2 linked regions of the Caldimonas brevitalea genome follow. Each later gene encodes a partner of the first gene's protein in a complex. Links are inferred from orthologs where the notes say so. Each region holds a gene or a part of one and is shown on either strand. Other genes may lie near its edges.

Region 1 (15,185 bases):
GCGTCACCAGCAGCACCTGGTCTTCACCGGCGCTGGTTTCGAGCCACACCACTTCCAGGCGCGGGAAGGCTGCTTCGAAGTGGGGCCGTTCGTTGCCGATCTCGAGCACCAGCACGGCGTCTTCGCTCATCTTCCCGGGGGCCTGGGCCAGCAGCCGGCGCACCAGGTCCATGCCGTCGGTGCCGCCGGCCAGCGCGAGGGCCGGCTCTGCCTGGTATTCGGCCGGCAGCGATTGCATCGTCGTGGCGTTGACGTAGGGCGGGTTGCACAGGATCAGGTCGTAGGGGCCGCTCAGCTGCTCGAGCAGGTCGCTTTGCTGCAGCCGCACGCGCTCCGCCAGCCCGTGGCGGTCGACGTTGATGCGGGCCACCGCGAGCGCGTCGGTCGAGACGTCGGCGCCGTCCACCTCGACCTCCGGGTAGGCCATGGCCGCCAGCACGGCCAGGCTGCCGTTGCCGGTGCACAGGTCGAGCACACGCCGGGTGCGGTCGGACAGCCAGGGGTCGATGCTGCCGTCGGCCAGCAGTTCGGCGATGAACGAGCGCGGCACGATGGTGCGTTCGTCGACGTAGAAGGGCACCCCCTGCAGCCAGGCTTCACGGGTCAGGTAGGCGGCCGGCTTGCGGGTGCTGATACGTTGCTCGATCAAGGTCTCGACCCGTGCCGCGTCGGGCTCGGCCACCGGCCGGTCGGCCACCGCGTCGAGGTCGTCCAGCGGCAGCGACAAACCCCACAGCACCAGCCACGCCGCCTCGTCGAAGGCGCTCGCGGTGCCATGCCCAAACGAAACGCCCGCCTGTTCGAGGCGGGCGCTGCTGCGCTCGATCAGTTCGATGACCGTCATGCGATCAAGCCTTCCATGGTCTTGCGATAGATGTTCTTGAGCGGCTCGATGTAGGCGACCTCGACGTGTTCGTCGATCTTGTGGATGGTGGCGTTGGGCGGGCCGAACTCGATCACCTGGGGGCAGATGCGCGCGATGAAGCGCCCATCGGAGGTGCCGCCGGTGGTGGACAGCTCGGGCGTGAGCCCGCATTCGTTTTCGATGGCCGCCACCAGGGCCTGGCTCAGCGTGCCCGGCTCGGTCAGAAACGGCAGGCCGCCGAGCGTCCACTGCAGGTCGTACTCGAGGCCGTGCCGGTCGAGGATCGCGTGCAGCCGCTCTTTCAGGCCGTCGGGCGTCGACGCGGTCGAGTATCGGAAGTTGAAATCGACGGTCATCTCGCCCGGGATCACGTTGGTCGCCCCCGTGCCGGCGTGGATGTTCGAGATCTGCCAGCTGGTGGGCGGGAAGAAGGTGTTGCCGGCGTCCCACTCGACCGTCGTCAGCTCGGCCAAGGCGGCCGACGCGAGATGCACCGGGTTGCGCGCCAGCTGCGGGTAGGCGATGTGGCCTTGCACGCCCTTCACGACCAGGCGGCCCGACAACGAGCCGCGCCGGCCGTTCTTGACCGTGTCACCGAGCCGGTCGACCGAGGTCGGCTCGCCGACGATGCAGTAGTCCAGCCGTTCGTCGCGCTCGCGCAGCCACTCGCAGACCTTGACCGTGCCGTCGTTGGCCGGCCCTTCCTCGTCGCTGGTGAACAGCACCGCCAGCGAGCCGCGGTGGCGAGGGTGGGCGGCGACGAATTCTTCGATCGCCACCACCATCGCCGCCAGCGACGTCTTCATGTCGGCGGCGCCCCGGCCGTAGAGTTTGCCGTCGCGGTGGGTCGGCACGAAGGGGTTGCTTTGCCACTTCTCGATCGGGCCGGTGGGCACCACGTCGGTGTGGCCGGCGAGCACCAGGGTCTTGGCTTCGGCGCCGGCGCTGCCGGACCGCTTGGCCCACAGATTCGTCACGCGAAAGTCGTCCGGCCCCGAGACCAGCGTCTCGCAAGCAAAGCCGATCGCTTCGAGGCGCTCGCGGATCAACGCCTGGCATCCACCGTCGTCCGGCGTGACGGAGCGGCGGGCGATCAGGGCTTCGGTGAGCCGCAGGGTGGCAGACATCGTCCCGGGGGCCCTCATCGGATCGAGCCGAAGCCGGTGGTACCGAAGCCGGTCGTCCCGAACCCGGTGGTGCCGAAGCCGCTCGGGCGCTCTTCGCGCACGTCCAGCGTGATCTCGGTGAAGGAGGGGCCTTCCTCGACCTCTTCCTTCTTGGGCGCCGCCTTGGTCTGGCCGGCCATGTCGTTTTGCAGCCGCCACATCAAGTTGGTCGGCGAGTCGGCGTAGGTCAGGCCTTCTTCGCGCGTCACGCGGCCTTCGTTGATCAGGCGCGCAATGTCGGCTTCGAAGGTTTGCGAGCCTTCGGCCATCGACTTCTCGACCGCTTCCTTGACGCCGGCGATGTCGCCCTTTTCGATCAGCTCCGACACCAGCTTGGTGTTCAGCAGCACTTCCACCGCCGGCACCCGCCCGCCCGTCACCGCCTTCAGCAAGCGCTGCGAGACGATGGCCTTGAGGCCGGAGGCCAGGTCGGACAGCAGAGCGGGGCGCGCTTCCGGCGTGTAGAACGACAAGATGCGGCCCAGCGAGTGGTAGCTGTTGTTGGCGTGCATGGTGGCCAGCACCAAATGGCCCGACAACGCGTACGACAGCGCCGCCGTCATCGTCTCGCGGTCGCGGATCTCGCCGATCAGGATGCAATCGGGCGCCTGGCGCAGCGCGTTCTTCAGGCCCACCTGCAGCGACTGCGTGTCGCGGCCGACCTCGCGCTGGTTGATGACCGACTTCTTGTTGCTGAACAGGAATTCGATCGGGTCTTCGATGGTCAGGATGTGGCCGGTCGAGAGCTGGTTGCGGTGTTCCAGCATCGAAGCCAGCGTGGTGCTCTTGCCGGTGCCGGTGGCGCCCACCATCAGGATCAGCCCGCGCTTTTCCATCACCAGGCTGGTCAGGATCTCGGGCACGTTGAGGGTGTCGATCGACGGGATGTCGCTTGGGATGCAGCGGAACACCGCCGCCACCGAACCGCGCTGCTTGAAGGCGCTCAAGCGGTAGCTCGCGACACCCGGCAGCACCAGGCCGACGTTCAGCTCGCCGGTGTCGTCCAGCTCTTCGAGCTGGGTGGGGGTGAGCAGTTCGGCCAACAGCTGGCGTGGCTGGCCCGGGGTCAGGGCCTGGTCGCTGACCTGCAGGATCTGCCCGTGGATCTTGATCAGGATGGGCGTCTTCGCGGACAGGTAGACGTCCGATGCTTTTTTCTCCGCCATCAGCCGGAGCACGCGCTCCATGTTGCCGCTCGTCGCCATCGTGAGTTCCTTTGAAGGTCAGATCCTGCTGGTCGCGGCGCCGGTCAGGCGCGCAGCAGTTCGTTGAGGCTGGTCTTCGAGCGCGTTTGCGCGTCGACGCGCTTGACGATCACCGCGCAGTACAGGCTGTAGGCGCCGCCGTCGCGCGGCAGCGAGCCGCTGATGACGACCGAGCCGGCGGGGATGCGGCCATAGGTGGTTTCGCCGGTCGCGCGGTCGTAGATCGGGGTGCTCTGGCCGATGTAGACGCCCATCGAGATCACCGAGTTCTCTTCGACGATCACGCCTTCGACGATCTCGGAGCGGGCGCCGATGAAGCAGTTGTCCTCGATGATGGTCGGGTTGGCCTGCAGCGGCTCCAGCACGCCGCCGATGCCGACGCCGCCCGAGAGGTGCACGTTCTTGCCGATCTGGGCGCACGAGCCAACGGTGGCCCAGGTGTCGACCATCGTGCCTTCGTCGACGTAGGCGCCGATGTTGACATAGGAGGGCATCAGCACCACGTTCTTGGCCAGATAGCTGCCGTGGCGGGCCACCGCGGGCGGCACCACGCGCACGCCGGTGGCGCGCATCTCGTCTTCGCTCAGTTTCGAAAACTTGGTCGGCACCTTGTCGAAGAAGCCCAGCTCGCCCGAACGCATCAGCACGTTGTCGTTGAGGCGGAAGCTCAGCAGCACCGCCTTTTTCAGCCACTGATGGGTGGTCCAGCTGCCATCGATTTTCTCGGCCACGCGGCGCTTGCCAGTGTTGAGGTCGGCGATCACCTGCTCGACGGCCTGACGCACGTCGGCGGGCGCGGCGGCGGCGGACAGGCTCGCGCGGTCGTCCCACGCCTGGTTGATGAGGGCTTCGAGTTGTTGCGTCATGGAAAAGACAGACTGAGGAAGAAGGATCAGGAGAGGGATGACACGTAGGCGACGATCCGTTCGGCCGCTTCGACACATTCGTCGACCTCGGCCACCAGCGCCATCCGCACACGTCCGGCGCCCGGGTTGACGCCGTGGGCCTCGCGGGCGAGGAAGCTGCCGGGCAGGACCGTCACATTGTATTGAGCCAGCAGGCCACGCGCGAACTCGCAGTCGGCCGCCGGGCCGCGGCCGGGCACCTTGGCCCACAGGTAAAAACCGGCGTCGGGCAACTGCACGTCCAGCACCTCGGCGAGCATAGGCGTGACCCGCGCGAACTTGCTACGGTATTTCTCACGGTTCTCGATCACGTGTTGTTCGTCGTTCCACGCCGCGATGCTGGCCTGTTGCACCACCGGGCTCATCGCGCTGCCGTGGTAGGTGCGGTAGAGCAAGAACTGCTTGATCAAGGCCGCGTCGCCGGCCACGAAACCCGAGCGCATGCCGGGCACGTTGGAGCGCTTGGACAGGCTGGTGAAGGCGATCAAACGGCGGAAGTCGGGCCGGCCCAGCCGCACCGCGGCCTCCAGCCCGCCGAGCGGCGGCTCGTCACGGAAGTAGATCTCGGAGTAACACTCGTCGGAGGCGATCACGAAGCCGTAGCGGTCGCTCAGCTCGAACAGCCGCTGCCATTCGGCCAGCGGCATCACCGCGCCGGTCGGGTTGCCGGGCGAGCAGACGTAGAGCAGCTGCGTCGCGGCCCAGGTGGCTTCGGGGATGCTCGCCAGGTCGGGGGCGAAATTGCGCGCCGGGTCGCTGTTGGCGTAGACGATGCGGGCGCCGGCCAGCAGCGCCGCACCTTCGTAGATCTGATAGAACGGGTTGGGGCTGACCACCACCGGGCCGCCCTGGTCGCGGTGTTGCGTGGGGTCGATCACGGTCTGGGCCAGTGCGAACAAGGCTTCGCGCGAGCCGTTCACCGGCAGCACCTGCGTCGCGGCGTCCACCGCAATGCCGTAACGCCGGTTCAGCCAGCCGCTCATGGCCTCGCGCAGCTTCAGGTCGCCGGCCGTGGCCGGGTAGCTGGCCAGGCCCGAGAGGGCGCCGCGCAGGGCGTCCTGGATCAGGGCCGGGGTCGGGTGCTTGGGCTCGCCGATGCCCAGGCTGATGGGGCGCAGCGCTGGGTTGGGGGTGATGTCGCGGGTGAGGTCGCGCAGCCGCTCGAAGGGGTAGGGCTGCAGGCGGGAGAGCAGGGGATTCATCCTGGCGATTATCCGCGCTGCCGGCCGCGGCCGATCAGCGCAGCAGGCCCGATTCGGCGGCGTGCTGCGGCAGTTGCACGGGTTCTACCGGCTTCCAGCCCTTTTGCCGGTGCTCGGCGACCACGTTGGTGTAGATACCCCCGCGCACGTACCACTTGGCGACGATGCGCGCATAGCGCGGCTGCACCGCCTTGACGATGTCGGTCAGGATGTCGTTGGTCACCTTCTCGTGGAAGGCGCCTTCGTTGCGGAAGCTCCACATGTACATCTTCAAGCTCTTCAATTCGATACAGAGCTGGTCGGCGATGTAGTCGATCGTGAAATGGGCGAAGTCGGGCTGGCCGGTCAGCGGACAGTGGCAGGTGAACTCGGGGATCTGGAACTGGATCACGTAGTCCCGCTCGGGCGCCGGGTTGTCGAACACGTGCAGCTCTTTCGACGGCGCTGACGGCGGGTTGGCCGGCATCGGGCGTTGCTTGGGGGCGGCCGCTGGCTTGGCGGCGGCCTTGTTCACGTTCTTGGCCATGTCTGGGTGGTCTTTCGGGCAAGGGGCGGATGGTATCATCCCGCCTCGGTTGTTCCTCGGCCAAAGAGCAGATTCACGAGGAAAATCAAACACTTAAGAACGCGCTGAGCGAGCGGGGCCGGGGTTGCGCCGGGCACCGCACGGCGCGTCCACCCCATGCGTCTGAATTCGATCAAGCTGTCCGGCTTCAAGTCTTTCGCCGAGCCGACCCATTTCCAGCTGCCCGGCCAGCTGGTCGGCGTGGTCGGCCCGAACGGGTGCGGCAAGTCCAACATCATGGACGCGGTGCGGTGGGTGCTGGGGGAGTCCAAGGCCTCCGAGCTGCGCGGCGAGTCGATGCAGGACGTGATCTTCAACGGCTCGGGCAACCGCAAGCCGTCGAGCCGCGCCAGCGTCGAGCTGGTGTTCAGCAACGAAGACGCGCGCGCCGGCGGCCAGTGGAACCAGTTCGCCGAGATCGCCGTCAAGCGCGTGCTGACGCGCGACGGCACTTCCAGCTACTTCATCAACAACCAGCCGGTGCGCCGGCGCGACGTGCAGGACGTGTTCCTCGGCACCGGCCTGGGGCCGCGCGCCTACGCCATCATCGGCCAGGGCACCATCAGCCGCATCATCGAGTCCAAGCCCGAGGAACTGCGCATGTTCCTCGAAGAGGCGGCCGGCGTCTCGAAGTACAAGGAGCGCCGCCGCGAGACCGAGAACCGGCTCAAGGACACGCGCGAGAACCTGACCCGCGTCGAAGACATCCTGCGCGAGCTGAACGCCAACCTCGACAAGCTGGAGCGCCAGGCCGAAGTGGCGTCGCGCTACCGCCACCTGCAAGAGCAGGGCACGCTGAAGCTGCACCAGCTGTGGTTCTTGAAACACCGCGACGCCGCCACCGAGGAAGAGCGGGTGCGCAAGGACGTGCTGGAAGCCACCAACGCGCTCGAATCGCGCATGGCCGAGCTGCGGCATGTCGAGGCCGAGCTGGAGACGGTGCGCCAGGCGCACTACACCGCGAGCGACGAGCTGCACGTGGCCCAGGGCGCCTTGGCCGAGGCCAGCCTCGAGGTGAGCCGGCTGGAAGAGCGCATCCGCTACGTGGTCGAAGGCCGCCAGCGGGTCGAGCAGCGTTTGGTCGAACTGCGGGCCCAGAGCGAGCAGTGGGCCGATCGGCGTGCGGGTGCCGAACAGGAACTGGAAACCATCGCCGAGCAGATCGCGGCGGCCGAAGAACAGTCCGAGATCCTGGCCGCGCAGGCCGAGGAGCAGGCGGCCAACCTGCCCGGCTACGACGACGCGGTGCGGGCCGCCAGCCAAAAGGCCAATGAACAGCGCAATGTCGCGGCCGGCGTGCAGCAGCAGATCCAACTGCTGGCCGCCGAGTCGCGCAACGTCGAGGAGCAGACGCGCCAGTTCTCGCTGCGGCGCGAACGCCTGAGCACCGAGGTCAAGGCGCTGGCCGCGCCAGACGAAGCCCGGCTGGTCGAGCTGACCCGGCAGAACGAGCAGGCCGCCGAGGCGCAGGCCATCGCCGAGGAGCGTCTGCACGAGCTGACCGAGCAGGTGCCGCAGCTCGACGAGGAACGCCGCGCCAAGCAGGAGCAGGTCAACGCCGAGTCGGCCAAGCAGGCCGATCTGGCGGCCCGGCTGGACGCGTTGCGTGCGCTGCAGGAAAAGGTGCAGACCGAGGGCAAGCTCAAGCCCTGGCTCGCCAAACACGGTCTGGAAGGCCTGCAGGGCCTGTGGACCCGGGTGCACATCGAAACCGGCTGGGAAACCGCGCTCGAATCGGCGCTGCGCGAGCGCCTGAACGCGCTGGAAGTGGGCCGGGTCGAGACGGTGCGCGCCTTCGCGGCCGACGCGCCACCGGCCAAGCTGGCCTTCTACACGCTGCCGCCGGCCGGCATCGCCAACACCCACCAGACGCTGCCGCGCTTGTCCGAACTGCTGCGGCTGAACGACGCCGGCCTGAAGGCCTTGCTGAACGACTGGCTGGAGGGGGTCTACACCGCCAGCTCGCTGGACGAGGCCCTGGCCGAGCGCGGCAAGCTGACGCACGGCGAGGTCATCATGACGCGCGAGGGCCACGCGGTCTCGCAGTTCGCGGTGGCCTTCTATGCCCCCGATTCAGAGCAGGCCGGCATGCTGGCGCGGGCGCAGGAGATCGAAAACCTGGAGCGCCAGGTGCGCGCCCAGGCGCTGATCGCCGAAGACTCGCGCACCGCGCTGGTGCGCGCGGAGGCCGCCTACACCGACGCGTCGCAGCGGCTGGTGAGCGCCCGCCGCGAGGCCGCCGAGTTGCAGAGCCGCCATCACCAGTTGCAGGTGGAAGTGCTGCGTTTGAGCCAGCAGGCCGAGCAGGCCAGCGCGCGGCGCGGGCAGATCCAGGGCGAGCTGGCCGAGATCGACGCGCAGCTGGAAGAGCTGAACGAACGCCGCGCCACCGGCGAGGCCCGCTTCGAAGAGCTGGACATGGCGCTGGCCAACGAACAGGAGCGTCACGCCGAGCTGGAAGAGGCCGTGATCGAGGCCGAACGCCGGCTGTCGCAGGCGCGCGAGCAACTGCGCTCGCTCGAGCGTGAGGCGCAGGAAGCGCAGTTCTCGGCGCGCGCGCTGGCGGCCCGGCGCGGCGAGCTGCAGCGCTCGATCGAAACCGCGGCGCAGCAGATCCAGGCCAATGAGCAGACTGCGGCGCAGCTGCAGTCCGAGCTCGACAGCTTCAACGACCAGGCCGCCCAGGCCGGTTTGCAGGAGGCCCTCGCGCTCAAGCTCGACCGCGAATCGGCGCTGGCGGCCAAGCGCAGCGAATACGACGATTTGTCGCTCAAGCTGCGGCGGGCCGAAGAGCAGCGGCTGGAGTTCGAGCGCAGCCTGCAGCCGCTGCGCGACCGCATCACCAAGCTGCAGCTGGAGCAGCAGGCGGCGTCGCTGGGCGGCGCGCAGTTCCTCGAGCAGCTGACGGCGGCCGAAGTCGACCTCGAAGCCATCGCCAAGAGTGTCGAGGAGGGCAGCGTCAAGCTCTACGGCCTGCAAGGCGAGATCGACCGCATCAACCGCGAGATCACCGCCTTGGGCGCGGTGAACCTGGCCGCGCTCGACGAATTGACCGCCGCCCGCGAGCGCAAGACCTTCCTCGACGCCCAGTCGGCCGACCTCAACGAGGCCATCACGACGCTGGAAGACGCGATCCACAAGATCGACCTGGAAACGCGCGACCTGCTGAAGAAGACCTTCGATTTCGTCAACGAACACTTCGGCAAGATGTTCCCCAGCCTGTTCGGCGGCGGCACCGCCAAGCTGGTGATGACGGGCGACGAGATCCTCGACTCGGGCGTGCAGGTGATGGCCCAGCCGCCGGGCAAGAAGAACAGCACCATCCATTTGCTGTCGGGCGGCGAGAAGGCGCTGACGGCCATCGCGCTGGTGTTCGCGATGTTCCAGCTCAACCCGGCGCCGTTCTGCTTGCTCGACGAAGTGGACGCGCCGCTGGACGACGCCAACACCGAGCGCTATGCCAACCTGGTGCGCAGCATGTCCAAGGGCACGCAGTTCTTGTTCATCTCGCACAACAAGATCGCGATGGAAATGGCCGAGCAACTGATCGGCGTGACGATGCAGGAGCAGGGCGTTTCGCGTATCGTCGCGGTCGACATGGAAGCCGCGCTCGGCATGGCGGAGGCCGCCTGAGCCGCGGCGCGCGGCAGCCGGTGCCGGGAGGGCGCTGTCGCGCCGTCCGGGTTCACCCCCGACACGCTATAGACGAAGGACAACAGGCCCGATGAGCAGCTTGCAGGTTGCGTTGGCCGTGCTGGGCGGCCTGGTGCTCGCCGGCGTGGTCGCCCACGGCGCGTGGCAGTCGCGCAAGGCGGGCTTTCGCCAGCCGCTGATGCGCACGCCCAAGGAGCCGCCGCCGGCGATCGAGCCCACGTTCGGCCCGATGGAGCCGATCGAGCCGGCCGCCGCACCCGAGCCCGGCGACGACGAAATGCCGTCGATGCCGCCGCTGATCCCGCCGGTGGCGGTGCGGCGCCAGCACGGCGTGCGGCTCGACCCGCTGATCGACGCAATGGCCACGCTGAGCCTGGACAACCGCGTCAGCGGCGACAACGTGCTGGCCCATCTGCCGCCCACGCGGCGCGCCGGCAGCAAACCGTTTTTCATCGAGGGCCTGAACGAGGCCACCGGTGAATGGGAAGCGCCGCAGCCGGGCCACACCTACCGCGAGTTCCAGGCCGGTGTGCAGCTGGCCAACCGCACCGGCGCGCTCAACGAGATCGAATATTCCGAGTTCGTCCAGAAGGTGCAGGGGTTTGCCGACGCGCTGGGCGGGGCGGTCGATTTCCCTGACATGCTCGACGAGGTGGCGCGGGCGCGCGAGCTCGACCAGTTCGCGGGGCAGCACGATGCCCAGCTGGCCTGCCATCTGCACGCCCGTGGTGCGGCGTGGGCCGTGTCTTATATCCAGCAGCACGCGGCGCGGCACGGCTTTGTGCCGGGTGTGGTGCCCGGGCGGCTGGTGCTGCCGGCCCGCGAAGAGGGCGGCCCTCCGGTGCTCAGCCTGCAGTTCGACTCGCAGGCGGCGTTTGCTGACGATCCCAACCTGGTGGCGGTGCGCGACGTCACCTTGTCGTTCGACGTGCCGCAGACCGCGGCGGCCGAAGCGCCCTTCCGTGCCTGGCAGGCGAGCGCGCAGGCCTTGGCGGCCGACATGGAAGCGGTGGTGGTCGACGACAACGGGCACCCGCTGAGCGACCCGGGTTTCGAGGCCATCGGCCGCGAGCTGGAGCACTTGTACCGCACGCTCGAGGAGCGTGGGCTGGCGGCGGGGTCGCCGGCGGCGCGGCGGGTGTTCAGCTAGACACCCCGGCCGCGGGCACCAAGGGCCCGTCCTCAGCCTTCCATGCCTTTGGCGCGTAGTTGCAGCTGCGTCAGCTCGGTGATCATGGCCCGGTAGATCGCCTGCACCGTGGCTTCATGGCCACCGGCCTCGCGCGCCCGCACCGCCACGCGGTCGAGCACCTCACGAACCCGGTCTTCCCCCTTCACTTCGCTGACGGTGTGCTTGAGGCGGCTGGCTTGCAAGGCCAACGCAGTGCGTCGGACCAGCAGGGGGACCAACTGGGCGTCGATGTCGTCGATCTGGGCTCGGACGTGGGCAAGGTCGGGATGGGAGTTCATGGGTGTGCGCGGCTTGGAAGTCGCATGGGGCCGTCCGGCAAGGCGGTCGCGGACGCGTCGACCTGCCATCAGCCTGGCACGGCGCTCGCCCCCGGTCTCGGCGGCGTCGACCGGATCAGGTCGGAAACGGCCGCGGCCGCGCCGCTGAGGGCAAGCGCCCCGAACAGCAGGCCGGTCGCGAAGTTGAAACGGGCGGCGAACCGAGGACCGGAAAACAGGTGGGAGATCTGGGTGCCGAGCCCGGCATAAAGCAGACAGCCGGCCAAGGAGATCAGCGCCAAGGGCGTCAGCGTCGCGCCTGCCGACGCCGCGAGGCCCCGGTGGGGCGTGACGAATTGGGGGAACAGCGACGAGAAGAACAAGATGGCCTTCGGGTTCAGGATCGCGACAGCAAAACCTTGGCGGAACAGGCTGAACCAGGACACCCGCGCTGCGAGGCCGGCGCCACCGGCCGCATCGGCACGCCAGGCGCCGGGCGAGGAGCGCATCAAGACCAGACCGAGGTAGGCCAGGTAGACCGCGCCGAGCAGCTGGAGCCAGGCGAATGCGCCGCTCCACACACTGTGGGCCTGGACGATGAGGAACAGCGCCGCCGCCCCCTGGAGCAGGGACGCGATCATGTTGCCGAGCGCCGAGAACACCGACGAGCGCAGGCCATGCTGCATGCCATGCGACAGCGCCAACATCATGCTGGGGCCCGGGATAAGGGTGGCCAGCAGCACCGTGGTCCAGTAGGCGAGGTGGCTGTCGGACAGGTCCATGCGGTCTCCGTTGTGCGTGCGACGGGAGCGCCGTGAGCCGCGCGGGGCCGGCGCGCGGGCCGCCTGCACGTCGCCGCTCTCGACACGCACGGCAGTTTGCGACAGATCCTGCGTGTCTCCCAGTCCGGATTTCCGGAATGTCGAGCGTCGGGGCCGCACCGCGCCGCTGCCGCCTGACCTCTGCCTGAGCGGCGAGTCTGCTTGCGTCCCCTGGCCTGACAGATCGTTGCAAATATCCCCTGGACAGGTGACTTCGCCTCGACAGGCCGGTCGCACTTTCGCTCTTACACTCCGCCGCGTCTACCACGAGCAGAGACGACAAACGCCGTCGTGGTCCTGCGCGTCCGCGCTCTGCGGCGCGTCACTTCAGGGAGTGTTGCTGTGAACAACCGTGTATTGCGATGGCTGGCCGGCGCCAAGGCGGCCGCGCTGATCCTGGCCCTGGCCGCGTGCGGCGGTGGGGGCGGGGATGATGATGACGATGGCCCGCCGCCGGCCGCGACCGCTTCGATCAGCGGTGTCGCCTTGGCGAGCGCCGATGCCAAACCGGTCGTCGACGCCCGTGCCAGCGCGGCCGGCGTGGAGGTGCGCAGTGGTGCCGACGGGCGCTTCCAGTTCACCGCCTTGCCGGCCGGCCGTCGGCAGGTCGTGAAGGTGGAGGCCGAAGGTTATGCCGATGGCTTCCTCGCGCTCGACCTGACGGCCGGCAAGACCGCCAAAGGCGAAGTGCGGCTCGTGAAGGTGGCGGCCACGGTCCAGATCGACCCCGCGCAAGCCAATACGGTCAGCGTGCCGGGCACCTCGGCGCAGGTGCAACTGCCCGCCGCCGGCCTGCAAGGCCCGGGCGGCGAGCCGCCGCGCGGGCAGGTGAGCGTCGACCTGACGCCCATCGATCCGGGCGCCGACCCGGCCAGCATGCCGGGCGACTACACGACGTCGAACAACGAGCGTATGGAGAGCTTCGGTGCACTGCAGGTGCGGCTGCGCGATGCTGATGGCCGGCGCCTCAACCTGAAGCCGGGGACGACGGCGCAGATCCGCATTCCGCTCGCGTCGCGCTCGGCCGACGCGCCGCCCACCGTTCCGCTGTTTTACTTTGATGAGCAGGCCGGCCGCTGGGTGCAGGAGGGCGAGGCGACGCTCAAGGGCAGCGGGGCCAACCGCTACTACGAAGGCAGCGTCAAGCACTTCACCTATTGGAACGCCGACATCGTCGCCGACACCATCTATGTGCACGGCTGCGTGAAGGACCAGGATGGCCGCCTGGTGGACGGTGCCTGGGTGCAGAGCGAAGGTGTCGACTACTCCGGCAACGGGTTCGCGGAGACCGATGCCCAGGGCCGGTTTTCGGTGCCGATCCGCCGCAACAGCCGCGCCCTGGTCAACGCCCGTGACTTCTTGAGTGAGGCCAGCGCGAGCGTGCTGGTCGGCCCGTCGGGCGTGGACATCACGCTGCCGGAGTGTTTGGTGCTGCCGCTGGACAGCGTGGCGCCGAGCGTGGTGGTGCAGCCCACGACGCCGGCGGCCACGGTGGGCGACCGCGTGTTCCTTTACGCGCTGGCGCAAGGCAGCTGGCCGCTGCAGTACCAGTGGCTGCGCAACGGTGTCGAGATCGCCGGCGCCACCTATCCCTGGCTGGAACTGCCGTCGGTCACGCCGTTCGACCACGGCGCCCGGTTCACGGTGCGTGTGAGCAACCGGGTGGACACCGTGGTCAGTGACCCGGCCGTCCTGACCGTCACCGCCGCCCAGCCGCCCAAGCTGCTGGTGCAACCCTTCGATCAGACCGCCGCGGTGGGCGAGACGGCACGCTTTGCCGTGGTCGCCGAGGGCGGCCAGGGGCTGCGCTACCAGTGGCGGCGCAACGGCACGGCGCTGCCCGGTGCCACCCAGGCGTTCTACCAGACGCCGCCGCTCACCGAGGCGGACAACGGCGCGCTGTACAGCGTCGTCGTGAGCAATGCGCAGGGCGATGTGACCAGCCAGGAGGCGAAGCTCACCATCACTGCCGACAGCCAGGAGCAGAAGGCCAACCTGATCCGTCTGGTCACGCTGGCCTTCGAGGCCTACCAGGCCGCGGCGGCGCCGATGCTGTTCATCGACGAAGAGATGCGCGGCAAAAGCGCCGCGGCTGTCTGCAGCAGCGGTTCGGCGAGCGCGACGCTGTCGGGCGCGAGCCTGCCGGTCGGCCAGCCCTTGCCGCTCAGCGGCGAGCTGGCGGCGAGCTTCCAGGGTTGTGTCAACGCCGGGACGCGCCACAACGGCAGCGCCAAGCTGAGCTACAACATCACCTCGCTCCACCCGCAGACCGGCTCGATGTCGTCCCAGGTGACGGCCTTGCGCCTGCAGGACGTGGACTCCGCTTCGCCGGAGGCGCAGGACATCACCGTGACCGGCACGGTGGGCGCGACGTACACCGGCAGTTCGACGGCCGACGAGTCGACGCAACGCTCCGTCATCACGCTGCATGCCGGCACCACGTTGCTGAGCGCCACCAGCGGCCTGACGGCGAGCTTCCAGCAGAGCACCCTGGTGTCCGAGGTGATCACGCCGAAGGCCGGCGGCAACCCGCGCTGGAGCACCGGCTACCAGAACGTCAGCTTCACCGCGGGCGGCGCGAGCTACACGGCGGACGGAACGCTCGAGTTCGGCGGCACGTCGCTCGCGGTCACCGGGGAGGTGATCGTCAAGCGCAACGGCGCAGTGCTGGGGCGGATGTTCGGCTCGCCCGCCGGCCTGCAGATCGAGGTCGACGGCAAGGTGCAGCCCTTCTGACCCTCGGCGGGTGCCGGCGCGCTTCGGCGGGCCGGCACCCGCCGGCCGCGCTTCTCGTGGCATGCTTGTGTTTTCGCATGCCCTGGCTTGTTTTCACGCATGGCTTCCACTTCTGTCCCCGCCCGCGACGCGGCCCTGCGGCGCGCCGCGGAGCTGCACACGCTGCTGCACCACCACGCCCACCGTTACTACGTGCTGGATGATCCGGAGATCCCGGACGCCGAGTACGACCGGCTGTTCCAGGAGTTGCAGGCCCTCGAAGCGCAATATCCCGAGCTGCAAACGCCCGACTCGCCGACACAACGCGTCGGCGGCGCCTTGCTGGCCGAACTGGCCGCGGTGCGCCACAGCGTGCCGATGCTGTCGATCCAGACCGAGACCGACACCACGGCCGAAGGCGCGGTCGCGTTTGACACCCGCATCCGCAAACGCCTGGGTCTGGGGCCGGACGATCCGCCGGTGCGCTACTCGGCCGAGCTGAAGTTCGACGGACTGGCGATCAGCCTGCGCTACGAGCAGGGCGTGCTGGTGCGGGGTGTCACCCGCGGCAATGGCGAGCAGGGCGAAGACGTGACCGCCAACGTGCGCACGATCGGCCAGGTCCCGCTGCGGCTGCA
Region 2 (13,989 bases), 1.4 Mb from region 1 along the record:
TCGTGTACGTCGGCCCTGTGTAAAGCAACCCGCCGAGCCTTTCGAAATAGCCATAGGCATCGTGCCGGTCCAGGAAGTCTTGCGCCTTCAGGCCCTGCTGTGCGGCCTGCGCCCAGCTCTGCGGCGTCAGCAGCGCGCCGGCGTTGTCCTCCACGCCGTCGATGCCGTCGGTGTCGGCGGCCAGCATCCAGACGTTGGGTTCGCCTTGCAGGGTCAGGGCTGCACCGAGCAGGAATTCGGTGGCCCGCCCGCCCCGCCCTGCCGGGCCGGCCACGGTCACGGTGGTCTCGCCCCCGGACAACATCACGCAAGGCCGCGCAAAGGGCTGGCCGTGCCGGGCCACCTGGCGGGCGAGCGCAGCGTGCACCTGCCCCACCACCCGCGACTCGCCCTCGATCGCATCGCTCAACAGGTAGGCGGCCACGCCGGCTTGGCGTGCCGCCGCGGCCGCCGCCTCGAGGGCCTGCTGGGGAGTGGCGAGCAGGTGCACCTGGTGGCCGTCGAAGCGTGGGTCGCCGGGCTTGGGGGTTTCGAGCCGCCCGCTGTGCAATGCGGCGTGCACCGCCTGTGGCACTTCGATGCGGTAGCGCGCCAGGATGTCGAGCGCATCGGCGCAGGAGGTCGGATCGGGCACGGTGGGGCCGCTGGCGATCACCGCGGGGTCGTCGCCGGGGACGTCGGAGATCAACAGCGTCACCATGCGCGCCGGGGCGCAGCGCGCACCCAGCCGCCCACCCTTCACCGCCGACAAGTGCTTGCGCACGCAGTTGATCTCGGCGATGGTTGCGCCGCTGTGCAGCAAGGCCTGGTTGACGGCGCGCTTGTCCTGCAAGGTCACGCCCTCGGCGGGCCAGGCCAGCAGCGCCGACCCGCCGCCGGACATCAGGCACAACACCAGGTCGTCGGCACTCAGGCCGCCGGTCGCTCCGACGATGCGGCGCGCCGCCTGCAGCCCGGCGTCGTCAGGTACCGGGTGGCCGGCTTCGATCACTTCGACACGCCCACCACGGGCGCCGGGCGGGCAGTGTCCGTAGCGGGTGACGACCAGGCCCGACAGCGGCGCGTCGGAGGGCCACAGCCGGTCGACGGCGAGCGCCATCGATGCGGCCGCCTTGCCGGCGCCGATCACCAGGGTGCGCCCGCGCGGCGGCGGCGGCAGCAGCGCCGCGAGGCCGTGGTCGGGCTGGGCGCGCGCGACGGCGGTGTCGAACAGGTGGCGCAGCCATTCGGCAGGCGAGTCGAGGAGGTGGGGCATGACGGCAGGCGATCGGCAAGGCACGTGATGCACAGGAGCATGCCTCACTCGACGCCCGGCGTCGAACCACCGGGCGGGTCGGCTTGACCCTCCACGCACCAGCCTCCATGATCGCCGCACCCGCCACTGGGGGCGGACCCGAACGAGCGGCCGTCACGGCCGGCAAACCGACCACCCGATGGCGACATTCTCGAGCCTGCGCCGGCAGTTGGCGCCCTTCAGGCCACGGCTGTTGTCGGCCCTGCAAGGTTATGACCGGCATCGTCTCGCGACCGATGTCGCGGCCGGCCTGACGGTCGGCGTCGTGGCGCTCCCGCTCGCGATGGCGTTTGCGATCGCCTCGGGCGTCAAGCCCGAGCAAGGCTTGTTCACCGCCATCATCGCCGGCTTCCTTGTCTCGGCGCTGGGCGGCTCCAATGTCCAGATCGGCGGCCCGGCGGGCGCTTTCATCGTGATCGTCTACGGCATCGTGCAGCGCTACGGGCTCGGCAACCTGCTGATCGCGACCGTGCTGGCCGGTGTGCTGCAGTTCCTGCTGGGGCTGTTCAAGCTCGGTGTGCTGGTGCGCTACATCCCCGTCACCATCGTGATCGGTTTCACCAACGGCATCGCGGTGCTGATCGCGCTGTCGCAAGTGAAGGACCTGTTCGGGCTGAAGATCGGCCCGATGCCGGCCGACTTCTTCGCCCAGGTGACGCTGCTGGGCCGCCACCTGGCGTCGTTCAACGGGGTGGCCCTGGCGCTGGGGCTGACCTGTCTGGCCCTCGTCGTCGTATGGCCCAAGTTGTACCGCATGCCGAATGGCGGCCGCGGCGCACGGTGGCTGGCGCGGCTGCCCGGCACGGTGGTCGCCCTCGGGCTGGCCACCGCCGCCACCGCGGCATTCGAGCTGCCGGTCGAGACCATCGGCTCACGCTTCGGCGGCATCCCCCAGGCGCTGCCACGTTTCGAATGGCCGGGTTTCACCTGGGACGGCGTCAAGCAGTTGTTCATTCCGACCTTGACCATCGCGCTGCTCGGCTCGATCGAGTCGCTGCTGTGCGCGCGGGTGGCCGACAACCTCACCGAACTGCCGCGTCACGACCCCAACCAGGAGCTGATGGCGCAAGGCGCGGCGAATGTGGTGGCGCCGTTTTTCGGCGGCATCCCGGCCACCGGCACGATCGCCCGCACCGTGACCAACCTGCGCTCCGGGGCCACCACGCCGGTGGCCGGCATGGTGCATGCGGCCACCCTGCTGCTGGTGGTGCTGGTGGCCGCGCCGCTGGCGGCCCACGTGCCCTTGGCCGCGCTGGCCGGCATCTTGTGGTTCGTCGCCTGGAACATGGGCGAGTGGCGCGAGTTCATACGTCTGCGTCAGTTCTCGCCGCCCTACCGCATCACGCTGCTGGTGACCTTCGTGCTGACGGTGGTGTTTGATCTGACCGTCGCGGTCGAGGTGGGGCTGGCGCTCGCCTGCGTGTTCTTCATCTACCGGATGAGCACCCTGTTCCGTGTCGCACCGCTCGAGCTGCCCGGCGCACCCGAGCATGTGCAGGCGATGAGTTTGTACGGCTCGCTGTTCTTTGGCGCGGTGGCCAAGGTCGAAGCGGTGTCGCACCATCTGCGACCCGGCACGCGGGTGCTGCTGCTCGAGATGCGGCGATTGATCTCGATGGACACCACCGGCCTGGACGCGCTCGAGCAGCTGCACCGCAGCCTGTCGCGGCGCGGCGTGCGGCTGGTGCTGTGCGAGGTCAACGAGCAACCGCTCGGGCTGATGCAACGCTCGGGTTTTCTCGACCAGCTCGGCGCGGGCGGACTCGCGGCGCGACTGGCCGAAGCGGTACCCGCGGCCGAAACCCCGCACTGACACTGCGTTACACCCCTCGGGTATGCTCACGGCTGACTGCAACAAGTACGACGAGCACAGGGTGGGATTACTGGATGACCTGAAGCGCCAGGCCGAAGCGCGCCAAGCACAGCTGCAAAGCAGCGGAGCCTCTCTGGAGCGCCAGACGGCGCTGGTGGAAGGAGCCTGCACCACGGCTTTCCGCTACTGGATGGAGCTGGCCAAGCAACTCAACGTGTTGAAGCCGGTCGCCCCGGCGCGTTATGCGCTCGACGGCCGCCACGTGTTCGAACAGCTGCCGATGAGCGATTTCCGGGTCGACGCCCGCCGGCGCTCGCCCGCACCGAACGCGCCGCACGAGCACGTGCAGCTGTTCTGGCTGCTCGGCTCGGGCCGCCCGCTGGTCATCACGAAGGACTACCCGAACGAGATCGAAAAGCTGCAGACGCGGCTGCGCATGTCGGGCGTGGACTTCCACATCGAGAACATCCGCGACCCCGAGGACGGCCGCTACCTGCACACGCGCTTCGAGTTCACCGCCGACTTCACCGCCGGCGTCAAGCTGCTGCCGCAGCACGAGCAAGGCCAGGTGCAATTCCAGCTGATCAACCTGGAAGGCTTCGAGACGGCGTTGGTCGAGTTGCCCGCATTCGAAGTCAACCAGGCGGTGCTCGACGAACTCGCCAAGCTCATGCTGGGCCAGCCGAACGGCTTTTTCCAGTGCGGGCGGGTGCTGCGGCGGGGCTGACGGCGGCATAGCGCGCCGGCGTGACGCCGAAGCAGCGCCGGAACCAGTGCGAGAAATGCGCCTGGTCTGCGAAACCGCAGGCCGACGCGGTCTGCGCCAGCGCGCAGCCGTCGCGCAGCAAGGCCTTGGCGTGCGCGATGCGGGCCAGCCGGGCGTATTGCCGCGGCGTCTGCCCCAGGCCGCGGCGAAACAGCCGGTGCAGATGTTCACGTGACACACCGATCTCGCGCGCCAGCGCGGCGGGGTCGGGCAGGCTGCCGTGGCATTCCTGCAGGCGCCGGCACAACACTTCGATGCGCGGGTCGACGGCGGGCACGAGGGGCACGCCGGGCTCCCCGCCGACCGCTCCGAACAACGCCTCGGCGAGGACGTGGCGCAAGCGCTCGGCATCGGCCCCGTCGACCGCTTCAACCAGTGCCGCCCCCAGCCGGGGCGCACGGCGCACCGGCTGCCGCACCTCGGGGCGTCGGTCCGCCGGCCAGCCCAGCCATTGCGCCGCGGGCAGGGCCGGCAGATAGACCATCACCATCTCGAACACCGCCGGGCTGACACCGGCGGTGTGCAGCGCATGCGGCGGCAGCACCACCACGTCGCCTTCTTTGGCCTGCAGCAGCCGCCCCTCGCAACTGAAACGACAACTGCCGCGCCGCACCGTGCCGATGCTCCATTCGGCATGCCAGTGCGGCGCAAAACGGACGTCTGGCTCGGTGGCGAGCAGCACGTCGACGACGGTCGCCGCCGCTTCGAACGACAGCGGCACCAGCCGCGAGCGGGCGGCCCCCGGCGGCGTGCCAGCCGTCGGCCTCACGCCTGCAAGGCCCCGCGCACGGTCAGACCCAACCAGCCGGCGCTCGCGCGCGTGGCCCGCAGCGGGCCCAGCAGCGACAGCTCCTCGACCGGGTGATCGAGCCGCGTGAGCTGCGCCGAGGCCGGCTGCCAGCGCGAGTCGACGCGCCCGGTGATGTCGGAGCGCAGCAGCTCGGGCTGCGGCAGCCGCTCGGGCGTGCGCAAATCGGGCCAACCGACCAGCCCGAGCGTGGGCCGCGCCAGGAAGCCGAGCGGCTCCGCGTCGCCGGCCTCGAGTTGCAACTCGGCTTCGAGCAGCCGACGTTCCTTCACCGTCAGCCCGGCGCGCAACCGCGTGCCGGGCCGCAGCGGCGCAGCGGCCGGATGGTCGAGTGGCAAACAACGGGTCAGCGTGGTGCTGCCCAACTTCTTGGGCCAGCCCTGCAGCAGGCCGCGCAGCAGCGCGATGTCCTGGTCGACGTAGATGAACGGGCAGAAGTTGACCCGGGTGCCGTCGGCCCGCTCGATCTCCACCGTCACGATGGTTTCGCGGTACTGCGCGTAGACGGGATCGGGTGCCGCGTCGTCGCCGCTGCTGCCCGTTTGCCACTCGGCGAAGTGGACGCAGCCGCGGCCGGTCAGACGGCCGTGCCGGCGCGCCAGCAACTGCTCACCCTGTGCGACGTCGCATTCGAATTCCACGTTGAGCAGCCAGCCGGCGTAGTGCCACGGCGGCGGGCCGACCAGGGCGCTGCGGCCGGACGCGGTGTAAGGGGCGGTGAAGCTTTGGTACATGGGCAATCGGCTTTGATGGACGAAGCCGCACCTTAGCGGCACGCTGGCGGCGGCGTCTTGTACGCCAGTGACATGCGCCGCCTGGTGTCCTAGCCGCCTTGCTGCAACTCGCGCGGGTCGATGGCGCTCGCGGTGTCCAGCACCCGGCCGTCAGGGTCGAAGGTGACGCTGAAGACGCGGTTCTCGTTGCCGTCGAGGTAGCGCCAGTCCCAGACCTCTTCGTTCTTCAACGGGAACGCCTGCGCGCGCGCCGGCTTGCCGAGCAAGCGCCGCACTTGCGCCTTGTCCAGCCCGGGCGTGACCTGGGCGAACACGGCCGGCTGGAGCACCTGGCGCAGCGCGCTCATGCGGCCGTCGGCGCCGATCGTGATCATGTAGTTGCGCTGGCCTTCGGGCTGGCGCGGGTACTCCAGCGTCTTGCTGCCGTCCTCGGCGTGGTAGACCGCGGCCGGCTCGCCGAACTGCGAGCGTACGTCCGCCTCGGTGGCGACCCCTTCCTCCAGCTTGTCGACACGTGCCTTATCGCACGCGGTGAGGGCCGCCGCCGCGACGATCAGGCCGATCAGGAGTGTGCGCATCGTCGTCCCCGTTAAAATCGTGGTCGCCATTTCACCATTGCCCGGGCGAAACAGGGTTCCGAGTCTGCGTAAGCTGTCAGACCGGGGCCACGGAAACGGCCCGCTCCGACGCACAGCGTCTACAGGCAATGGTTTGCAACCGAGCCCTTCATCGACCTGCCGGCCGCGCCGGCCGTGGACACCATGCCGCTGTTCTGGAAACCCTACAAGTCCGACATCACCGAGTTCATCGAGGAACTGAAGGCCAAAAACCCGCAGCTCGAGGACGCCCAACGCGAAGGGCGCTCGCTGCTGTGGGACCGCAACCTCGACCGCGAGGCGCAGACGGCCTGGAACGAGGCCAAGGTGCCGCAGCAGCCCTACGTCTACCAGACCAAGGCGTCGAGCGACTGAGCCCGGCCGGGCCGATGTCCGCTTTGCGCCCCTTCCGTTCGACCTCACCGACAGGCACGCCGTGACCGACGAGGCCCTGGCGCCGGCCGCGCCGCCGTCTCTGCAGGACGGCGAAAACGCCCTGCCCGAGGTGGTCGACAGCATCGCCGTCGCGCGGCTGTACGGGTCGCCGCTGTTCCAGCTGCCGACGGATCTCTACATCCCGCCCGATGCGCTCGAGGTGTTCCTCGAAGCCTTCGAGGGGCCGCTGGACCTGCTGCTCTACCTGATCCGCAAGCAGAACTTCAACATCCTCGACATTCCGCTGGCCGACGTCACGCGCCAGTACCTCAGCTACGTCGACCAGATCCGCAGCCGCAACCTCGAGCTGGCCTCGGAGTATTTGCTGATGGCGGCGATGCTGATCGAGATCAAGTCGCGGATGCTGCTGCCGCCGAAGAAGACGGAGGAAGGCCAGGAGCCGGAAGACCCGCGCGCCGAACTGGTGCGCCGTCTGCTCGAATACGAGCAGATGAAGCTGGCGGCCGCCAAACTCGACCAGCTCCCGCTGTTGGGCCGCGATTTTCTGCGCGCCCAGGTCTACATCGAACAATCGATGCAGCCGCGCTTCCCGGATGTGAGCCTTCACGAACTTCAGGAGGCGTGGCTGGACATCCTCAAGCGCGCCAAGCTGACCCAGCACCACAAGATCAGCCGCGAAGAGCTGTCGGTGCGCGAGCACATGAGCATGGTGTTGCGCACCCTGCAGGGCCGCCGTTTCGTCGAGTTCCAGGATCTGTTCGAGCCCAGCCGCGGGCCCCAGGTGTTGGTGGTCACCTTCATCGCGATGCTCGAGCTGGCACGCGAGCGGCTGCTCGAAATCACCCAGGCCGAAGCGTTCGCGCCGATCTACGTCCGGCTCGCCTACCAGCCCGCCTGACGCGCCACCGTCAGCGCGGTTGCGAACGGTCGTTCGGAAAGCCCTAGAATCCGCGCACTTTGTCACAGTGAGGCGCTTGATGAGCAGCCACGCCACCCCGACCCCCACCGACCCGACCGCGCGCAAGCCGTTGACACTGCACCGGCTGCGTGAAATGCACGCCGCGGGCGAGAAAATCGCGATGTTGACCTGCTACGACAGCAGTTTCGCGCGGCTGCTCGACGACGCGGGCGTCGACTGCCTGCTGGTCGGGGACTCGCTGGGCATGGTGTTGCAAGGCCAGTCCAGCACCTTGCCGGTGACGCTGGAAGAGGTGGCGTACCACACCCGGGCCGTGGCGCGCGGCAACCGCAGCGCCTGGCTGATCGCCGACCTGCCCTTCGGCAGCTACCAGGAATCGAAGGAACAGGCACTGCGCAGCAGCGTCGAGCTGATGCGCGCCGGCGCCCAGATGGTCAAGCTCGAGGGCGGCGGCTGGACCGCCGAGGCGGTGGACTTTTTGGTGCAACGCGGCATTCCGGTGTGCGCGCACCTCGGCCTCACGCCGCAAAGCGTGCACGCCTTCGGCGGCTACCGCGTGCAAGGCCGCGACGAATCGGGCGCTGCGGTGCTGAAGCGGCACGCAGCGGAACTGGCCGACGCCGGCGCCGCGATGCTCGTGCTCGAGCTGGTGCCGTCGGCGCTCGCCGAGGAAGTCTCGGCGTCGAACCCGGGGCTGATGACCATCGGCATCGGCGCCGGCCCGGTATGTGCTGGGCAGGTGCTGGTGCTGCACGACATGCTGAACGTGACGCGCGGCAAGCTGCCCCGCTTCGTCCGCAACTTCATGGCCGATGCGAGCAGCATCGACGAGGCCGTGCGCGCCTATGTGCGCGACGTCAAGAACGGCCGCTTCCCCGACCCGCAACTGCATACCTACTGATTTCTCACCACCAACATCATGCGCATCGTCCACACCATCAGTGAACTGCGGCAGGCCCTGGCCGGCACGACCAAGACCGCCTTCGTTCCGACGATGGGGAATCTGCACGAGGGCCACCTCTCGCTCGTCAAGCTCGCCAAGGAACACGGCGGGCCGGTGGTCGCGAGCGTCTTCGTCAACCGGCTGCAGTTCGCGCCGCACGAAGATTTCGACACCTACCCCCGCACCTTCGAACGCGATTGCGACCTGCTGCGCAGCGTTGGCTGCAACGTGGTGTTCGCGCCGTCCGAGGAAGAGCTCTATCCCGAGCCGCAGGTGTTCCGCATCGTCCCGCCGCCCGAGCTGGACACCATCCTCGAAGGCGAGTTCCGGCCCGGCTTCTTCACCGGCGTCAGCACCGTGGTGCTGAAGTTGTTCAACTGCGTGCAGCCGCGCTTCGCGGTGTTCGGCAAGAAGGACTACCAGCAGCTGATGGTGGTCCGGCGCATGGTGCAGCAACTCGCGTTGCCGATCGACATCGTGGCCGGCGACACCACCCGGGCCGAAGACGGCCTGGCACTGTCGTCTCGCAACAGCTACCTGTCACCCGCGGAGCGGGCCGAAGCGCCGCAGCTGGCGATGACGTTGCGCCATGTGCAGCTGTCGCTGCGCAACGGCCAGCCGGATGCGGCCGAACTCGAGCGTGAGGCGATGGACATGCTGCGCCAGCGCGGCTGGGCGCCCGATTACGTCGCGGTGCGCCGGCGCAGCGACCTGGGCGTGCCGACCGCGGAACAGCGCGCGGCCGGCGAACCGCTGGTGGTGCTGGCGGCCGCCAAGCTGGGCGGCACTCGGCTGATCGACAACTTCGAAGTCTGAGGCCGCCGGGGCCGGGCCTGTATGGGAGCCTAGATGGCCCCGACGCTGCCCGTCACCGGCAGCACGATGCCGGTGATGTAGGCCGAGCACACCGGCGACGCCAGGAAGACATACGCCGGCGACAGCTCCTCGGGCTGGGCCGCGCGTTTCATCGCCGTCTGCTTGCCGAACTCCTTGATCTTCTCGGGCGGCGAATCGGCCGGGTTCAGCGGCGTCCACACCGGCCCCGGCGCCACCGCATTGACGCGGATGCCCTTGTCGACCAGGTTCTGCGCGAGGGCCTTGGTGAAGGCATGGATCGCCCCCTTGGTGGTCGAGTAGTCGAGCAGCTTGGGGCTGCCCTGCAGGCCGGTCACCGAGCCGGTGTTGATGATCGACGCGCCTTCGTTCAAGTGCGGCAGTGCGGCCTTGGCCATGTGGAAATAGCCGTAGACGTTGGTGCGCAAGGTTTCGTCGAAGCGCTCCTCGGTGATGTCGACGAGCGATTCGGCGTGTTCCTGGAAGGCGGCGTTGTTGACCAGCACGTCGAGCTTGCCGAAGGTCGCCACGGTTTTTTCGACCGCCTGCTTGCAGAACGCCGGGTCCTTCACGTCGCCCGGGATCAACAGGCAGGCGCGCCCTTCCCGCTCGACGTACCGCTTGGTCTCCTCGGCGTCTTCATGCTCGTTGAGGTAGACGATCGCAACGTCGGCGCCTTCGCGCGCAAACAGCACCGCCACCGCCCGACCGATGCCGGAGTCGCCACCGGTGATCAGGGCCGCCATGTCCTGCAGCTTGTGGCTGCCCTGATAGTCGGGAGCCTCGAAGCGCGGCTTGAGTTCCAGCTCGGCTTCCAGCCCCGGTTTGTCGAGGTGCTGACCCGGCAACTCGCCGGGCTGTTCGCGGGCGCCGGCCTGCACCGGCTGCGACGGCTGGGAGCCGCCGCCCTGCTTCGATTGCGCCTGGTCCAACTGGTCCTGGCCGCGCTGCAATTCGCGCTGCTTGTCGGCCACTGCTTCGACGTCGCCGGCGGAGTCTAGGTTGTCATCTGCCATGGTGGTTCACCTTTGCTGATGGACTTTAGGCGCGGCAGGCGCCGCGCCCCCGTCGAACGTCGTCAGCGCGGCATGCGGCTGGCCTTGCCCGAGGCAGAGCCACCCCCAGCGGCGCCGCTCGCCTGCGAGTTGCCGGAGCGGTCGGGTTCGGCCGGTTCGGAAATGCCTTCCAGGGCCTGCGCCGCGTCTTCGCCGCTGACCTTGGCCGCCACGTCGCCGAGCGACAGGATGCCGACCACGTGCTGCTCGCGGTCCATCACCGGCACGCGGCGGATCTGCACGTCGCGCATCTGCTCGACCACTTCCTCCACCTCTTGGTCTTCGAAACACCATTGCACGTCGGTGCTCATCACCTCGGTCAGCGAAGTGCTGTCGGCGGGACGCCCCTGCGCCACGCCACGCACGGTGATGTCACGGTCGGTCACCATGCCGACAAGGCGGTCGCCGTCGCACACCGGCACCGCGCCGACGTTGAGTTCGTCCATCGCCTGGGCCGCCAGCAGCAGGGAATCGGTGGGGGCCATCGTGCGCACGCCACGGGTCATCACTTGGGAAACTTGGGTCATGAAAGCGCTCCTGTTGGTTGGGTTCACACCCGGAGTCCAGCAAATGCTGTACCCCTGCGCCCGTCCCTGCTGAGGCCGCCAGCGTGCCGCGCCGGCCGTCCCGCGGCCACAATCCGGCCACCATGGCGACGTTTCGCTTCTATGCAGAGTTGAATGATTTTCTGGCGCCCGCGCGCCGCGGCGTCGCGTTCGAGCATGCCACCTCGCCCCACGAAAGCCTCAAGCATGCAGTCGAATCGCTGGGCGTGCCGCACACCGAGGTGGCGCTGGTGCTGTTGAACGGGGAGCCGACGCCGCTCGAGCGGCGCTCAGTCGCCGCCGGAGACCGTATTGCGGTCTATCCGCAATGGCACCTCGCCGGCGTGTGCGGGAGCGCCGACGAGGTGGATGAACCCCGCTTCATTTGCGATGCCCACCTCGGGCGTTTGGCGCGCTACCTGCGGTTCGCCGGCTACGACACGCTTTACCGCAACGCCTGGCAGGATGTGGAGCTGGTAGCACTGGCACGGGCCGAGACCCGCATCGTGCTCACGCGCGACCGCGACCTGCTGATGCACCGCGACGTGGTGCACGGGTGTTATCTGCGCGCGGTGGAGCCCTTGCAGCAACTGCAGGAATTGCAGCGACGGCTGGGACTGTCGGCGCACGAAGCGGGGACGGGCAGCCGTTGCCTGCTGTGCAACGCGGTGCTGGAGACGATCGACAAAGCCGCGGTGGCGGGACGGGTGCCTCCGCGCACGTTCGCGCACTTCGAGCAGTACTGGCGCTGTCCGTGCTGCGAGCGGGTCTATTGGCGCGGCTCTCACTGGGAGCGCATGAGCGCCGCCCGGCCGCCCGAAGGCGCTCGCTCCGGAGTGCGATAGCACGAAGGTCAGTCAACTGGCGCCGCCCGGCCGCCCGAAGGCGCTCGCTCCGGAGTGCGGTAGCACGAAGGTCAGTCAACTGGCGCCGCCCGGCCGCCCGAAGGCGCTCGCTCCGGAGTGCGGTAGCACGAAGGTCAGTCAACTGGCGCCGCCCGGCCGCCCGAAGGCGCTCGCACCGCAGTGCACCAGCACGAAGGTTAGGCTATGAGCGACGTGCTGGGTCTCGGTGTCAGTGGCGACGCAGATCGAAGGCGCGCTTGAGCAGATAGCTGCCGGCCAACAGACCGCCCGCCGTCATCAGCAGCGCGCCGGTGGGCATCGCGCGGGCCGCGTTAGCGGCCATCTCGCCAGCGTGCGGCGCCGCCAGTTGCAGGCGGCGCTTGGTCATGGCCGCGCCCAGTTCGTTGAGACGGTCCTTGAGCAGCGTCTCGGCGGCCGGCAGCAACACGGTTTCTTCGTCTGCCACATGGTGCGTGACGTCGCGCATCAGCTCCATGAAGACGTTGTCGAAGTTGGCGTCGGTCGGCTCCATCGAACGCAGCTGCTCGATCAGGCGGCGCATCTCGTCGTGTTCGGGCTTGCTCTTGGCCAGCACGTCGTTGTCACTGGCCACCTCACGCAGGGCCGGATAGAAGATTTCTTCTTCCAGCTGCGCGTGGATCTCGAGCGCGAGGCACACAGTGTTCACGATCGCGCGCTTCTTGTCGGGCGACGCATCGGCCTCGTACTTGTGAAAGGTTGTCAGCGTGTGGGTGTGGTCGAGCCGGATCATCTTGGTGATGCTCGGCGACATCTTGCTCAGCATGGGGTTCATCGCGGGGTCCTTGAATGTGTTGTGGGATCCCAGCTGCAGCAACCGGTGTTCCCTTGCCGGTGGCCTTACCAGCCCTGCGCTCCGCTGCAGGCGAGCGAAAACGCCTCGGCGGCGCGCTCCGGGCAGTGCTGACCGCCGTACTCCTGCCAGGCCATCGCCGCCCACTCGAGCGCATCCTGGCGCTGGTCGGTTTCGTTGTGCGCCAGCAGGCGGGCGGCAAAACGTTCGATCCAGTGGGCCTTTTGCGTGTGCATGTCCATCTCGGTGCTTCCTCACGTGTGTTGGTGTTGACGTGAAGGCATCGTAGAGCGAACCGGCTCGCCTGCACCTTCTTCGCGCCGCCGTGTCCCCGTCGGCCGATTCCTACAGGGGCGGACCGGGCGCGAGCCGCGGGCGACCGTTACAAGCCCAGTTCGCTCAGCCCCGGATGGTCCTCGGGACGGCGGCCGAGCGGCCAGTGGTACTTGCGATCGGCCTCGCGTATCGGCAGGTCGTTGATCGACGCGTGGCGCCGGCTCATCAGGCCGTCGCCGTCGAACTCCCAGTTCTCGTTGCCGTAGGAGCGGTACCACTGTCCGGAATCGTCATGCCATTCATAGGCGAACCGCACCGCGATGCGGTGGTCGTCGTGGGCCCAGATCTCCTTGATGAGCCGGTAGTCCAGCTCACGCGCCCATTTGCGCTCAAGGAAACGCTCGATCTCGGCCCGGCCTTGCACGAACTCGGCCCGGTTGCGCCAGCGGCTGTCGGGGGTGTAGGCGAGCGCGACGAGCGCGGGGTCGCGCGTGTTCCACGCGTCTTCCGCGCGGCGTACCTTGGCGATGGCGCTGTCGAGCGTGAAAGGCGGCAGCGGGGGGCGGGCTTGAACGGGTGAGGTCATCGGTGTGACTCCAGTGGAGGGGAAGAGGTATCGGGCAGCGCCGCGTCGAGCAAGGCCGCGGCCACGCTGCGCGCGTCCAGTGCGGCGTCCGGGTCGGCGCCCACCAGGGCGACCGCGATAGCGCCGTCGACGACGACCAACCAGCGGCGCGCCCAGACGGCTGCGGAGTGCAGGCCGGCCGCCGCGCACTCGCGCTCGATCCAGTCGCGCAGCGCGGCCTTGTGGCGCTGCGCGACCTGCCGCGCGGGCTCGGCCGCGTCGGCGTACTGCCCAGCGACGTTGATGAAGGCACAGCCATGGAAATCGGGGCTCGCGAACCATACGTGCAGCACGTCGAACAGCGCCAGCAGCCGCGCCCGCGGCGCCTGGGCGCGGGCGTCGACAGCCGCCCCGAACCAGGCCATCCAGCGGGCGTGCCGGTGCTCCAGCATGCGCAGCACCAGTCCTTCCTTGGACCCGAAGTGCTTGTACAGGCTGCGCCGCGGAACGCCCGACTCGCGCACGATCTGATCCACCCCCACCGCATGCACGCCGTGGGCATAGACCAGGCGCTCGGTGGTCTCGAGCAGTTGTTGGTGCAGAGAAGAAGCGAGGGCATCCATGGAGCACATGGTAGAACGATCGTTCTACCCGCGCAACCCACACCGCGCCTCGTCCCAGCCGCAAACGCTCAGGGTAAGCCCCGAGAAGCAAACGATTGCGCAAACGTTTTCTATTTCTATGATTTGCGCCATGGCTGCCCGGATG

The links.
Region 2: the proteins of smc (region 1) and AAW51_RS06600 are in contact, whole or in part, in a crystal structure (PDB 3ZGX), measured with the Bacillus subtilis proteins. The link is inferred for Caldimonas brevitalea from one-to-one orthologs.

What each region holds. Positions count from the first base shown.
Region 1 is NZ_CP011371.1:2,888,703-2,903,887, forward strand. The notes cover bases 5,659-9,741. They hold smc (chromosome segregation protein SMC), read left to right. Parts: upstream 5,659-6,025; coding sequence 6,026-9,541; downstream 9,542-9,741. Other genes in these bases: queF (preQ(1) synthase), read right to left, coding at 5,659-5,809; AAW51_RS12865 (cell division protein ZipA C-terminal FtsZ-binding domain-containing protein), read left to right, coding at 9,633-9,741. In the rest of the region: prmB (50S ribosomal protein L3 N(5)-glutamine methyltransferase), read right to left, coding at 1-844; dapE (succinyl-diaminopimelate desuccinylase), read right to left, coding at 841-1,992; AAW51_RS12840 (PilT/PilU family type 4a pilus ATPase), read right to left, coding at 2,007-3,236; dapD (2,3,4,5-tetrahydropyridine-2,6-dicarboxylate N-succinyltransferase), read right to left, coding at 3,281-4,102; dapC (succinyldiaminopimelate transaminase), read right to left, coding at 4,129-5,343; more of queF, read right to left, coding at 5,378-5,658; more of AAW51_RS12865, read left to right, coding at 9,742-10,712; AAW51_RS12870 (chorismate mutase), read right to left, coding at 10,745-11,032; AAW51_RS28105 (LysE family translocator), read right to left, coding at 11,101-11,952; AAW51_RS12880 (hypothetical protein), read left to right, coding at 12,175-14,568; NAD-dependent DNA ligase LigA, read left to right, coding at 14,668-15,185. UniProt on the Bacillus subtilis protein: Required for chromosome condensation and partitioning.
Region 2 is NZ_CP011371.1:1,504,467-1,518,455, reverse strand. What follows is about bases 5,490-8,376. They hold AAW51_RS06600 (segregation and condensation protein A), read left to right. Parts: upstream 5,490-6,447; coding sequence 6,448-7,305; downstream 7,306-8,376. Other genes in these bases: panC (pantoate--beta-alanine ligase), read left to right, coding at 8,246-8,376; panB (3-methyl-2-oxobutanoate hydroxymethyltransferase), read left to right, coding at 7,385-8,227; AAW51_RS06605 (DUF3460 family protein), read left to right, coding at 6,177-6,386; bamE (outer membrane protein assembly factor BamE domain-containing protein), read right to left, coding at 5,505-5,993. Outside these bases: AAW51_RS06635 (glycerate kinase type-2 family protein), read right to left, coding at 1-1,255; AAW51_RS06630 (SulP family inorganic anion transporter), read left to right, coding at 1,434-3,107; AAW51_RS06625 (hypothetical protein), read left to right, coding at 3,169-3,834; AAW51_RS06620 (helix-turn-helix transcriptional regulator), read right to left, coding at 3,776-4,642; AAW51_RS06615 (acetoacetate decarboxylase family protein), read right to left, coding at 4,639-5,415; more of panC, read left to right, coding at 8,377-9,085; AAW51_RS06585 (SDR family oxidoreductase), read right to left, coding at 9,115-10,119; AAW51_RS06580 (CBS domain-containing protein), read right to left, coding at 10,182-10,685; AAW51_RS06575 (Mut7-C RNAse domain-containing protein), read left to right, coding at 10,808-11,548; AAW51_RS06570 (hemerythrin domain-containing protein), read right to left, coding at 11,778-12,362; AAW51_RS06565 (hypothetical protein), read right to left, coding at 12,428-12,622; AAW51_RS06560 (nuclear transport factor 2 family protein), read right to left, coding at 12,763-13,242; AAW51_RS06555 (TetR/AcrR family transcriptional regulator), read right to left, coding at 13,239-13,853. UniProt on the Bacillus subtilis protein: Participates in chromosomal partition during cell division. May act via the formation of a condensin-like complex containing Smc and ScpB that pull DNA away from mid-cell into both cell halves.